Regions from separate parts of the Mesorhizobium sp. AD1-1 genome, predicted to be linked through region 1. Evidence: predicted binding sites of a transcription regulator. Region 1 holds the regulator's gene; each other region holds the start of a gene.
The links. The regulator LexA, encoded in region 1, represses DNA repair genes until DNA is damaged. The targets are predictions, from matches to a motif close to TGTTCNNNNTGTGTTCNG.
Positions count from the first base shown of each region.

Region 2: LB519_RS05715 (ImuA family protein) is a predicted target of LexA. The motif match lies at 2,405-2,422, and genes of this name have one in related genera.
Region 3: LB519_RS16030 (ImuA family protein) is a predicted target of LexA. The motif match lies at 1,686-1,703, and genes of this name have one in related genera.

Region 1 covers NZ_JAIUGP010000003.1:45,886-50,531, reverse strand. Annotated here, with positions in the region: gene LB519_RS06880 (ComEC/Rec2 family competence protein) at 1-2,044, shown strand, start outside; gene lexA (transcriptional repressor LexA) at 2,038-2,778, opposite strand; gene kynU (kynureninase) at 3,189-4,436, opposite strand; gene kynA (tryptophan 2,3-dioxygenase) at 4,514-4,646, opposite strand, start outside.
Region 2 covers NZ_JAIUGP010000002.1:447,006-451,651, forward strand. Annotated here, with positions in the region: gene LB519_RS05695 (DUF4173 domain-containing protein) at 1-180, opposite strand, end outside; gene LB519_RS05700 (HpcH/HpaI aldolase/citrate lyase family protein) at 520-1,395, shown strand; gene LB519_RS05705 (DUF1737 domain-containing protein) at 1,447-1,653, shown strand; gene LB519_RS05710 (metallopeptidase family protein) at 1,841-2,263, opposite strand; gene LB519_RS05715 (ImuA family protein) at 2,446-3,483, shown strand; gene LB519_RS05720 (DUF6504 family protein) at 3,425-4,646, shown strand, end outside.
Region 3 covers NZ_JAIUGP010000007.1:223,044-227,689, reverse strand. Annotated here, with positions in the region: gene LB519_RS16040 (hypothetical protein) at 146-343, opposite strand; gene LB519_RS16035 (hypothetical protein) at 416-1,072, opposite strand; gene LB519_RS16030 (ImuA family protein) at 1,734-2,498, shown strand; gene LB519_RS16025 (DUF6504 family protein) at 2,410-3,933, shown strand; gene LB519_RS16020 (error-prone DNA polymerase) at 3,930-4,646, shown strand, end outside.

The DNA.
Region 1 (4,646 bases):
GACCCATCTGTGTTTCATGGCGGCACTTTTGTGCGCCCTAGGACTGCTTGCTGCCAAGGTCGAGACGTGGCGTGCGGGCACACAAATGTTGGGCTCGGAAATCTCGACGCAGGTGACCGGCCGCGTCGTCTCGCTCGACCGGATGGAAACTGGCCGTATCCGGCTGACCATCGACGTGACATCGACCGCAAGACCGAAACTGCGCTATGCGCCGGAACGGGTACGGCTTTCGGCACGCAAGATCCCGGCTGACGTGACCGCAGGCTCGCTCATCACTGGATATGCCAAGCTTTTGCCGCCGACCGGGCCGGTGCGACCGGACAGCTATGATTTCTCCTTCGACAGCTATTTTGCCGGCATTGGTGGCAGCGGATTCTTTCTCGGCAATCCAAAGCTTGTCGTCAGCGATGATGGCGACATGCCGCTGTCGGCCCGAATTTCCTCCAGCGTGGAAAATGCCCGTGAAGGCATCGCCGACCATATCAGGGCGAGCGTCGGCGGCGCCGAAGGCGAGATCGCCGCGGCGCTGATCGTCGGCGTGCGCGCCGGCATTCCCGACGACATCAATGAGGCGATGCGACGTACCGGCATCTACCACATCATCTCCATTTCGGGGCTGCATATGGCTCTGGTCGCCGGCACCATCATGGGGTTGCTGCGCGGCGCCTTCGCCTTGTTTCCCGATCTTTCCGCGCGTCGCCCGGTCAAGAAGTATGCCGCTGCCGCCGCACTGTTCTCGATCGCAGCCTACCTCGTCATCTCAGGTATCGTCGTCGCCGCCGAGCGCAGCTTCATCATGCTGGCAGTGATGCTGATTGCAGTTCTGTTCGATCGAGCAGCACTCACCATGCGCAATCTGGCGATCTCGGCGATCGCCGTCATCGTGGTGTCGCCGCATGAGGTGGTCGGCCCGAGTTTTCAGATGTCGTTCGCCGCGACTGCGGCTCTGGTCGGCGCTTATGCCGGCTGGGCGGATCACCGCGCGGGAAAAGCAAGACCGCCGCCGCCGAAGCGATCCTTGCCCGGGTTCCTGACACGAAAATTCCTGCTGGCGGCAATTGGTCTGGCCATGACCTCGATCATCGCCGGCAGCGCCACGACGCTGTTTGCCATCTGGCATTTTCAGCGTGTGTCGCCGCTCAGCCTGTTCGCCAATCTCGCGGTTATGCCGATCGTCACCGTCGTCATGTTCCTGGCCGTCGCCAGCGCGCTGCTGATGCCTTTCGGATTGGATTGGCCAGCTCTCTACCTGATGGGCAAGGGCCTGACGATGATGATCGCCATATCGGGCTGGATCTCCGAGCGTTCGCCTGTCGATGGGGTCGGGTTGATTTCGCAGCAGTCGGTCCTGCTGGTGGCCATTGCCCTGGTCATCGCGACGATGGCGACGACATGGCTGCGGCTCGCGGCTCTGCCATTCGCGTTGGCAGGCTTGCTGACCGTCTCGGATACGCGCACGCCCGATGTGCTGATCTCGGAAGACGCCCGGCTGGTGGCGTTGCCGATCGGTGGCGGTGAGCTTGCCGTCAGCCGGCAACGGCCGAACGAATTCACCGTCGACAACTGGAAACGCGCGCTGACATCGGAAACCATCGTCGTTCCGGAAGTGTTCGACAACAGCGATGGGCAATTCGACGTCGCGGATGCCGTTGAGCTACCGCCGGGATCGCCGTTCTATTGCTCCTCAGGCGTTTGCGTGGCCAGGCACATGTCCGGTGCGATCATTGCCTATGTCGAGGACCGCAAGGACACCTGGAAAGCCTGCGGCTTCGCCGAGCTGATCGTCGTCAACGACGCCACCGCCTATGACGCCTGTCACAACCCGCTGGTTCTCGTCATCACCAAGCGGCAACTGGCTCGCAAAGGCAGTGCCGCGGTCTTCTTCGATCGCCAATCGGCGACCACGCCGGCGACGATCAGCTTCGCGGTGGACAGCCCATATCGGCCCTGGCACACGCAACGCAGATACTCTCGCGAGGCGAGGGGGCTGGCACCCTTCAAGAAACCCGAGAAGCCAGTGGTCAACCCACAGCCGTCTCAGTAGCGACGGATCAGGCCGACGAGCTTGCCTTGCACCTTGACCCTGTCCGGCCCGAAAATCCGTGTCTCATAGGCTGGATTGGCGGCTTCGAGGGCAATCGAGGCGCCCTTGCGGCGGAACCGCTTCAGCGTCGCTTCCTCTTCATCGACCAGCGCCACGATGATCTCGCCGGGGCTGGCCGTGTCGGCGTTACGGATGATAACGGTGTCGCCGTCGAAGATGCCGGCCTCGATCATCGAATCGCCCTTGACCTCCAGTGCATAGTGCGCGCCGCCCATGATCATGTCCGGCGGCACCGAAATCGAATGCGTCTGATGTTGGATGGCATCGATCGGCACGCCGGCGGCGATGCGACCCATGACCGGGATCGAAACGGCAGAGACCGCATCGTCGTCATTGCCGGGCGAAGGCATCCGCGAAGGCGCCGGCTTGATCTGCCGGCCAAGAGCACCACCCTGACCAAGACTGCCCTGGATGACGCTTGGCGAAAACTTCTTTGCCGCATTGAGGCCTGGCGCGATGGAGTCCGGCAGCCGCAGCACTTCCAGCGCGCGGGCCCGATTGGGCAGCCGGCGGATAAAGCCGCGCTCCTCAAGGGCCGTGATCAGCCGATGAATCCCGGATTTGGAGGCAAGGTCGAGCGCCTCCTTCATCTCGTCGAAGGATGGCGGAATGCCGCTCTCCTTCAGGCGTTCATGGATGAACATCAGCAGTTCATGTTGCTTGCGTGTCAGCATGGCGGCCCCCAGGTTCCCTGAAACCAGAATCGAAAAACAAACCCAGAACAAACACTATCTGTTCCAGTTGTGTTCTGCAACCGTTTAAAGTTTAATGAATTTGTTAAGGCTGCTGAAATTATTTGGCGCTTGCCAGCGGGTTACGATCGACGGGCGCCACCTTCGGCAATGCGCCTGCTCACATTGAAATTGTTATGGTTAATGACCTGTGGCTTATCCCCTACCAAAGCTTGGCATTATCTGTCGATCGACCTCGACAAGGAGCGATTGCAACCTTCGGGACGTTCGTTGGCCGTGAACGAAACGGAGCCAAAACGCCAACGTCAGTTGGGCATTTTGGCTGGAAATTCAGCTCTCCGTCATTTGCCAGGCAGTGAGGGCAGCGACGGCGGATCGCCGGGATCGGTGCGTCAGGTAACGGCTTCCTTGACGGCGAAACGCTGGTCCTTCCATGCACCCGTGCGCAGAATGTCTTCCAGAACCTCAACCGCCAGCCACACATCCTTGTAGCTGACATAGAGCGGCGTGAAGCCGAAACGGATGGTCGACGGTGCGCGGAAGTCACCGATCACCCCGCGCTCGATCAGCGCCCGCATGATTTGATAGCCATGGTCGTGAAGGAACGACACCTGGCTGCCGCGCCTGGTCGCGTCGCGGGTAGTCTCCAGCGCGAGACCGTAGGCGCCGCACTTGGCTTCGACGAGCTGGATGAACAGTTCTGTCTGCGCGACGCTCTTCTTTCGCAATGCCGCCATGTCGACGTCGCTCCAGATGGCAAGCGCGCCTTTGAGCGCCCGCATCGACAGGACCGGTTGCGTACCGCACAGAAAACGGCGGATGCCGGCGCCGGCAACATAACCCCGTTCGAAGGCAAAGGGCCGCGCATGGCCCCACCAGCCGCTGAGCGGCTGGCTGATATCGCCGTGGTGGCGCTGTGCGGCATAGATGAAGGCCGGCGCGCCCGGACCGCCGTTGAGGTACTTGTACGTGCAGCCGACAGCGAAATCGGCATTTGCCTGATCGAGCTCGACGGGCAGGGCGCCGGCGGTGTGGCAGAGATCCCAGACGATCAGCGCTCCGGCCGCATGAGCCCTGCGCGTCAGCGCCGCCATGTCGCGCAGTTCACCCGATTTGTAATTGACGTGGTTGACCAGCACCACCGCGACGTTTTCGTCGATTAGCTCTTCGATGGTCGGCGCGTCGACGCCCGCGAGGCGCAGCAGGACGCCATCCCGGGTCGAGGCCACGCCTTCGGCGATGTACAGGTCGGTGGGAAAACTGTCACCTTCGGCGACGATGGCTGACCGGCCGGGCCGCATCTCCATCGCTGCGTGCAGCACCTTGTAGATGTTGGTCGATGTCGTGTCGCAGACGACGGTCTGGCCGGCCGCGGCTCCTATCAGGCGTCCGAGCTGGTCACCGAGTTCGATCGGCATCTCGAACCATCCGGCCGTGTTCCAGGCTCGGATAAGATCTCGGGCCCATTCCTGCGTCGCCGCCTGCTGCAGCTCGCCGAAAACGGCATGAGATGCTGCCCCCAGTGAATTGCCGTCGAGATAGATCACCCCCTCCGGCAGAATGAAACGGTCGCGCATGGCCCGCAGCGGATCCGTGGCATCCATCGCTTCGACTGCGGCGAGATCAGGAATTCCACTCATGGTCAGTCCCCGGTTGTTCGCGAAGGGTTCCCGCCACAGAGCGTCCCTTCAGTGAGCCTGTTCTCATTTCGATGATGTCAGAGCCGGGTGCGGACCGTCCACAGCTCCGGAAACAGCACGACCTCGAGCATTTTCTTCAGATACGAAGCACCCGACGTGCCGCCGGTGCCGCGCTTCAGACCGATGATGCGCTCCACCGTGGTGACGTGG
Region 2 (4,646 bases), on a different contig from region 1:
GCCGTCGTTGAAGGCGGCCGGGTGCACAGCGACGACCGCCGCGGCAATCAGCAGGGCGAACAGGAGAACCGTGATCCCGGCGGGCTGGCCATAGAACAGAAAATCCGCGAGCGCTGCCAGCAGGATGGCGACACCGAAACGGCTGCAATAGCTCGGCGCGGCGGAGAACAACGCTGTCATGACCTGGCTTTCCTGATGGCTTCCAGCCGAACCGTTGGCGGGCTTTTGCGGACAAAGGGAATGAGGGTTGCGACGGGACACGCGCGCGGCGGATCGGCCAGCCACCAGCCCTCGCTCCGCAGTCGGTGAGGCAGGGACCAACGGGGCTTTGCTCGCTTGTGCATGCCGCTTGTCTCGCAAGCGGGCGGGGAAACGGCAGGGCGGATCCGAGGAGGTTTTCCGCAGGCCCGTGCAGTTTTCGTGCAGGGGTAAACGCTGCCGATCTCCCCCCTCGTGGGGGAGATTGGTAGCTTCATGCCCCGACTTGCCTCACCCGCCCACAAGCGGCATAGATCAGCCATGGAAACCTACCGTCCGCGCCGCTCCGTGCTCTACATCCCGGCCTCCAGCGACAAGGCCTTGGCCAAGATCGCGCAGCTTGCCTGCGATGCCATCATCATCGACCTGGAAGACGCCGTCGCTCCGGCCGACAAGATCGCCGCCCGCGAAAAACTGGCCGGCATTTTCGCCGGCCATTCCGAGAGACGCTGCGAGATGATCGTGCGCATCAATGCGATATCAGGCGAATGGGGCGCCGACGACCTGCTGGCGGCCGCAAGCTGCGAACCCGACGGCATCCTTCTGCCCAAGGTCGACACGCCGCGCGACCTGCTCGAGGCCGGCGACGTGCTTGACGACAATTTCGCTCCCCACAGCGTGAAACTATGGGCGATGATCGAGACGCCCAAGGCGCTGCTCAACATCGGCGCCATCGCCGAACTTGGCCGCGATCCGGCCTCGCGGCTCAATTGTTTCGTTGCCGGAACGAATGATCTGGTCAAGGAGACCGGCATTCTGGCGACGCCTGATAGGCGCTACCTCGTGCCATGGCTGATGCAGATGGTGCTGGCCGCACGCGCCGGCGGCATCGACATGCTCGACGGCGTCTCCAACGATTTTCGCGACCTCGACGCCTTCGCCCATGAATGCGCGGAAGCCGCGGCCATGGGGTTCGACGGCAAGAGCCTCATCCACCCGGCCCAGATCGAAGCCGCGAACCGCGCCTTCGTGCCGTCCACGGAAGCGGTGGCCGAGGCACGCTCGGTGAGGGAAGCCTTCGCGCTCGCCGAGAATGCCGGCAAGGGTGTGATCGCGCTGAACGGCAGGATGGTCGAACGGCTGCACCTGGCGCAGGCCGAAAAACTGCTGGCGAAGGCAGCCGCCATCGGGTCATAAATGCTCGATGGATGCGAGCGGGCTACAGCTACTCACGACAGGAATTGAACAATGAAACTCTACCGCTTTCTGTCCGCTCCGGACGATGCCAGCTTCTGCCACAAGGTGACAGCGGCGCTGAACAAGGGCTGGCATCTGTTCGGCTCGCCGACCTATGCCTACGACAAGAAGGCCAAAGCGATGCGTTGCGGCCAGGCCGTGGTCAAGGATATCGACGGTCAGGAATACGGGCCCGATACCAAGCTGAGTGACTGGTAGATTTGAAAAGCTCCGACGCAGCGTGTGTTGAGATTCAGGTCAGGCCGAGTCAAAAATGGTGGTTTCCGAGAACCGGAGCGGAGCGTACTTTTGGGTACGTGAGCACCGTTCTACCGCGACGCGGTAGAGCGGGGAAGCGCAGGAAGCCATCATTTGCAGGCCGGCATCACCTGAATATCAGCGCACTCTACTCCGCCGCCTCTTCGATCTTCTCCATATCATCGTCCGACAGGCCGAAATGGTGGCCGATCTCGTGGATCAGCACGTGGGTGACGATGTCGCCCAGCGTCTCTTCGTTCTCGGACCAGTAATCGAGGATGGCGCGGCGGTAGAGCGTGATGCGGTTCGGGCCTTCGCCGGTCTGCGGGTTCCAGCGCTCGGCGATGCCGCGTCCCTCGAACAGGCCGAGCAGGTCGAATGGCGTTTCCAGCGACAGATCGTCCATGATTTCGTCGGTTGGGAATTCGGCGATCTGGATGACGATCTCGCCGGTCAGCTTGCGAAAATCCTCCGGCAGATGGGCGTACGCCTCCAGCGCCAGGAACTCCATTTCGTCCATCGAGGGCGAGAGTTCGTCGTGCCAGGTGCGGGTCTTGTAGATGCGGGCCATGCTTTGTCCTTTGATCCCGGCATATAGGCTTTCGCACCGGAATCGGCAAATGAACGGGCCGATGCGCCTGCGCCATCCCTGCAGAGAGGAATAAATTCCCCATGACTCTGCTTGACTCTTGGGATGCGCTCTGGAATCTATAGGAACATAACAGGAACAATTGTGAGTGGAAGCTGACCGTCATGGCGATGACCGCCGTGGCGCGGGAGACTGTTTTTGCCCTGCGCCGCCAGATCGCGAAAATCGAGGGAACGCTGCCCGAGCGCTTGGCTGCGCCGGCAGCCGCACCCTTTGATGCTGACGTCAACACTGATCTCACAATCGTCCGGCGTGGCATTGCCGCGGCGTTGCCGGATGCGTTCCTGCCTATCGGCGTCGGGCGCCTCGATGCCGCCCTGAGCGGCGGGCTGCCGAAGGCCGCCCTGAGCGAAATCCATGGGCTTGAAACCCGCGATGCCGGGGCCGTCGCCGGCTTCGCTTTGTCGCTCACCAGCCTGATCCTCAAGCAAACGCCAGGGCTGCCGGTGCTGTGGATCGGCACATCGGAGATTTTTCGCGAGGCCGGCTTTCCCTATGCCAGGGGGCTTCACGCCTCGTTCGGCATCGAGCCGGAGCAATTGCTGTTTTCCGAGGCGCCAAGGCTCGTCGATGCGCTGTGGGTCGCCGAGGAGGCGGCCCGGATGACGGCGCTCGCCGCCGTCATCCTGGAAATCCGCGGCAATCCGCAGCGGCTTGACCTGACCGCGACACGCCGGCTGCATGCAAGGGCGCAAGCGGCCGGCCGGCCGGTGTTCCTGCTGCGGCAGGCGGCTGGGCCCGAACCGACGGCGGCACCCGTCCGCCTCATCGTCGCCTCGGCGCCGGCGGTGCCGCGCGACACCATCGCCGGGCCGCTGGCCGGCTCGATCGGCCGCCCGGCCTTCACCCTCACCATCGGCAAGAGCCGCACGGCCCTGCCTGGACAATTCACACTGGAGTGGAACCCCGATGAACGCGCATTCGACGAAAGAGCGGGCGACGAAGGAGCAGGTGGGGAAAGAAACCGGCCAAAGAATCCTGTCCCTATGGTTTCCCTATCTGGCGGCGGAAAGGATCCTGCGCCAGCGTCTGGGGCGGTCCTGGCGTTCCCGGCCGTCGGATCACCCCTCTCACCCGCCGCTCGTGATCAGCCATCGCGACCGCAACGCACAGCGCATCTCGGCCCTCGACGAGCGGGCTGAGGCGCTGCACCTGAAGCGCGACATGGGCATCGCCGATGCGCGCGCCATGCATCCGTCGATCGACGTCGTCGAGGCCGATCCGGAAGCCGATCGCCGCCTGCTCGAAGGCCTCGCCGACTGGTGCGACCGCTACACCCCGCTGGTGGCGCTGGACGGGGCAGACGGCCTGTTTCTCGACGTCACCGGCTGCACCCATCTGTTCGGCGGCGAGCGCGCCATGCTGGACGACATCCTGTCGCGCTTCTTCCATCAGGGTTTCGATGTCCGCGCCGGGCTTGCCGCGACGCCGGGCGCTGCCTGGGCGGCGGCACGCTTTTGCGGCGACCGCATCGTTGTGTCAGGCGAGGAGGAGGCGCTGCTGGCGCCCCTGCCGCTGGCCGCGCTGCGCATAGAACCTTCGACCCGCACCAGCCTGGAAAGTGTGGGCCTGCGCACGGCGGGCGCCGTCATGGCGGCACCGCGCGCGCCGCTCGCCCGCCGCTTCGGCGCCCTGCTGCTCCTGCGCCTCGACCAGGCGCTTGGCCGGCTCGACGAGGCGGTGTCGCCGCGCCTGCCCGTCGCGCCGCTTTCGGTCGAACGCCACCTCGCCGAACCCGTCACCCTGACCGAGGACATCGAACGGCTGGTGGGCATGCTGGCGGCGACCTTGAAGACCGACCTCGAGCGCCGCGGCGAGGGCGCCCGGACGCTGGCGCTGCTGCTCTTTCGCGTCGACGGCGCCGTCAGCCGCATCGCGCTCGGTACCTCGCGGCCGATGCGCGAACCCATGCTGATCCAGAAACTGTTCCATGAAAGGCTGGCCGCGCTCGAACAGGATATCGATGCCGGCTATGGTTTCGATCTGGTGCGGCTCTCGGTGTTGGCATCAGCCACCTTCGACATGCAGCAGGCCGATCTTGCCGGCGAGGTGACCGACGACGGCGCCGATATCGCGCTGTTCGCCGACCGCATCCGCGCCCGGCTCGGCGATGGCGCGGTTCTCCGGCCGGTCGCGGTCGAAAGCCATCTGCCGGAGCGTGCCGTCGCCACCATCCCCTTCACCGACGCGCCGTGCCGGACCACGCCGCCGAAGAAGCCGGACAGGCTGCAGGCACCAAAAACCATATTTCCGCCGGAACGACCGATCCGGCTGTTTCGCTCGCCCGAACCCATCGATGTGCCGG
Region 3 (4,646 bases), on a different contig from region 1:
AGCGCCTTTGCCGTGCGGATCGCCGGTCCTCGCTTTGCTGGTCGGTCGGGCCGTATGCGGTGAACCGGTCGCCATCGTCGCCGCGGTCCTATGCCACGACAACGATCAGCTTCGGCTTTTTCTGATCTGGCACATCGTCGGACACTCAGTGCGTCTGGCCGGAGCGGAGATGCATCTCGATCTTATTGATTGCCTTCGTGAGGACATCGACTGCCTGCAGATTGACGGCGAAGTCGAAGTTACCTTGCGCTGTTTCGAATATCAGAACGCCGACCTTGATCTCGTCGTCGCTCATCAAGCCCATTCCAATGCCGGTCGGCATATAGGGTGGTTTTTCTGACATCGTCTCTCTCCTCAGACCCGGTGTGGCCTCGTCAGCCGCTCGGCCGGAGTGCCATGTCATTGCCGTTCACCATTATTCGAAATGCATGGATTGGCCGCGCATCATTGCCAGGGTCAGCGCGATTGCAGGATTTGCAGGCGGCTTCTCCATAAGCAAGGAGCCGTCGAAATCGCGCCACGCCGCCATGCGCAATTCGTCACCATCATCGGCAGCTGCGGGGTCGAAAACGTGGGCATCATAGGGATCTCGGTCAATCTCGATCTTCCAGTCCTTGAGCGCCTTGCGGGCCATTTCCTCAACCTGGGCAAGGTCGCTGGTGAAGAAGGGGATACGGTCGCCATCTTCCGAAAGCGGCTCGACCCGATCCAGCGTCGGCCGCTCGGGCACCCAACCAAGAACGAAGGCAATATCGAAATCGATCTGGCGGTCCGGGCCAGCTGCAACCTCCAGCCGTTTGACGACGTCAGGATAAAGCTGCCTGCGCGCCGGCCACGTGTCCGGAAGCGCCTCGGATTGCAACCGCGTTCGGGGAACGTCGATCAATTCCATGATCTGATGGCTTGGAACTTTGTCCTCCGGCCAGCCCGCACAACATGCAGTCGTCGCAGCCTCGTCGGCTTCCATCCAGACTGAAGCAGCCTGGTCCTCGTCCTCGGTTGGCTGGTCGTCTTCTGGAAAGCCTTTGATATCCCAGCCTTCCAACGCGAACAAACCTTCCGCGCCTTGCAAAGCCGTAATGCCGGCGCGCGCGAAGACTGCTTCGGCTGCCGCGACCCCGCGTGCCAGTTCCTCGGGCGTTGCACCTTCAATGTTCAAGCGAAGTTCCATGGTTCGCCTCCTGTATCAATCCTCCCAACAGTGAACAAAATAAGAACAAAGGTGTCAATAGACTCCTGATGGTTGGAAAATAGGCTCGTTTTTCAATGGGATAGTCACACTGGCAATCGGTTGAGGCTCCGTGCTCAATTTCCAAGGCAACTTCTTTCATGGGTCGATGCTGCACGCGGACCACCGCGGACGGGGACAGTCGGTCCCGCGTCCCGTCCTGCGGCCGGCGCTATGCTGACGCTCCTACGGCTGTCCTGTTAACCGCCCTCGGCGGAGGCGAATTTCCGTCGTCCCGCGCGCGACAATCATCCGCTGCTGCGGACGCGCGCAGGACTGCGGTTTATGCGCCGTTTTCCTTTGGGCGCCGGCAGTCGCCGGCGCGACGTCCAGCGCAGCATCGTGGCCTCGACGTATCGTCCTGTCGGCAAACAACTCTGTCGGTGTCACCAGGCGGTCGCGCCAAACATTTCTTCCGCAGCGCCACCTCGCCGTACCATTGACTCTTCATTAGGAAGAGAACAAATGAGGAACATATTATCAGCATTCCGCGTTCAGGGGACAGATGAGTGCATCGGCGCCAAACGCTGCTATTTCCGATCTGCGAGATCGCATTGCGCGTCTCGAAGGCGCTAATGCGAGCAAAAGAGCGGTGCTCCCATTCGGAATCTCCTCGATCGACAGTCATCTGCCAGGCGGGGGTGTGGCGCTTGGCGCACTTCATGAGGTTGCCGGCGGCGGCAATGGAGCGATCGATGGCGCCGCAGCGTCGCTATTTGCAGCCGGGATTGCAGCGAGGACGCAAGGCAAGGTGCTGTGGTGCGTGACGCGCCAGGATCTGTTTGCGCCGGCAATCGCCCAGGTCGGGCTTCACCCCGACCGGGTGATCTATGTTGAAGCCGGTGACGACAAATCCTTGCTCGCCTGCTTCGAGGAAGGTCTGCGGCATGTCGGGCTTGGAGCTGTGGTCGCGGAAGTGGCGCGTCTGTCCATGACTGCCTCGCGCCGGTTGCAACTGGCATCGGAAGGCTCCGGCGCGATCGGCATCGCCATCCGCCGCTGGCGCCGGCAGACCGAAGCGGCCGATTTCGGGCAACCGACGGCGTCTGTCACCCGCTGGCGGGTCTCCGTGCTGCCATCGCGGCCGCTGCCTGTACCCGGCGTTGGCCGGGCGCGATGGCAACTTGAACTGATCCGGTCTCGTGGAGGGGAAACACTGGATATCGAAGTGGAGGCTTGTGATGCAAAGGGTCGTCTCGCTCTTCCTTCCAAGCTGGTCGACCGACCGGCTCAGAAGGAAATTGGGCGACGTCTCGCCGCCACCGGATAAGCCTTTGGTGCTGGTCGGGCGGCAAGGCAATCGCCGCTTGGTGGTTGCGGCCGATCGCGCGGCACTGGAAGCGGGCCTGCGCGTGGGAATGCCGGCGACGAAGGCGCAGGCGCTCGTGCAGGGGCTGGCGGTCATGGAGTCCGAACCCGATGCCGACGCGAAGGCATTGGAGCGGTTGGCCCTGTGGGCCTTGCGGCGGTACGCGCCGATCGTCGCCGCGGATCCTCCGGACGGATTGGTCATGGACACCACGGGCGCCGATCACCTCCATGGCGGTGAACGGCTGATGCTGACTGACATGGTCGAACGCCTCGGCCAAGCCGGCGTCACGGCGCGGGCAGCGGTTGCGGACAGCTGGGGTGCCGCCCATGCTGTCGCGCGATATGTCAGGCAGACCGTCAGCGTGGTCGCCGTCAATGAAGCTTACGACGCGATTTCCCCTCTGCCCATCGCGGCACTGCGATTGCCCGATGCAATCGTCGGCGGTCTGCGGGTTTTGGGCTTCGAAAGGGTAGGCGAGCTTCTGAAGCAGCCACGTGCGCCACTGACGCTGCGCTTCGGACCGGAACTGGGCCGCCGCCTTGACCAGGCTTCTGGACCCCTTGCCGAACCGATAGAGCCCGTGCGGCCAGCCGATGTGGTCGAGGTAAAGCGGACCTTTGGCGAGCCCATCGGTGCGGCCGAGACCATCGCGCACTATGTCGGCAAGCTTGTTCAGGCGTTGTGTGCCGAACTGGAGACCAAAGGCCTCGGCGCCCGGCGGCTCGACCTGCTGCTCTACCGCGTCGACAACCGCATCGAAGCCATTCGCGTCGGCACGGCCTTGCCGGTCCGCGATGTGAGGCGGCTCACGCGTCTCATCTGCGACAAGATCGAGACGGTCGATCCGGGCTTCGGCATCGAGCTGATGAGGTTGTCCGCGCCGTTGGCAGAATCACTGATGCCCAGGCAGACGGTTTCGTCGCTGATCGAGCAACGGGACGCAGACATCTCGGATTTGATCGACACACTTAGCAATCGTGTCGGTGAGGAAAAGCTCTATCGGTTTACCCCGGTTGCCAGCGATGTACCCGAGCGATCTTTCCGGCGCGTAGCCGCCGGATCCGCTGAGACCGGCGACGCATGGCCAGACCATTGGCCGCGTCCGGCTCGCTTGTTTACCGTGCCGGAGCCGATCGAGGCCATCGCGCTGCTACCGGACCATCCGCCGGCGAGCTTCACCTGGAAAGGCATCCGTCGACGGGTCAAGCGCGCCGATGGACCTGAGCGGGTTTTCGGCGAATGGTGGAAGCGCGACGCCGAGCTTGCCGCCGTGCGCGACTATTTCCAGGTCGAGGACGAAGCCGGCGAGCGGTTCTGGATTTATCGCGCAGGCGACGGCGAGGATGCCGCGACCGGCTCGCATCGCTGGTTCCTGCATGGCATCTTCGGATGAACGCGTGCTATGTCGAGCTGCAATGCACCTCGCATTTTTCCTTTCTGCGGGGCGCGAGTTCCTGTGAGGAACTGTTCGCGCAAGCAGCCAGCATGGGAATGCTCGCCCTTGCCATCTGTGATCGCAACAGTCTGGCCGGCATTGTCCGCGCGCACGAGGCTGCAAAGGCAACCGGCGTCAGGCTGATCGTCGGCTGCCGGCTGGATCTGGTGGAAGAGATTTCCATCCTGGTCTACCCGACCGATCGCCCGGCCTACTCGCGGCTGTGCCGCTTGCTGTCGCTGGGCAAGAAGCGTGGCGGCAAGGCGAAATGCGTGCTGCATTGGGCTGACGTTGTCGCCTATGGCGAGGGCCTCGTTGCAGTACTCGTGCCCGACCAGGCAGATGACACATGCTCACTCTGGCTGCGCCGGTTGCGCGACGCGTTTGGCGAACGGGCTTGTATGGCGCTTACCCTGCAGCGCCGCCCGAACGATGCGCTGCGGCTGCACGATCTGTCCAACCTTGCCGGAGAGATCGGTGTGCCGACGGTGGTCACCAACGACGTGCTGTTTCACGAACCGTCACGGCGCATTCTCCAGGATGTCGTCACTTGCATCCGGCACAATGTCACGATCGACGATGCCGGGTTTCGGCGTGAGCGCCACGCCGACCGCTATCTGAAACCGCCGGAAGAAATGGCGCGGGTTTTTGGCCGCTATCCGGAAGCGCTC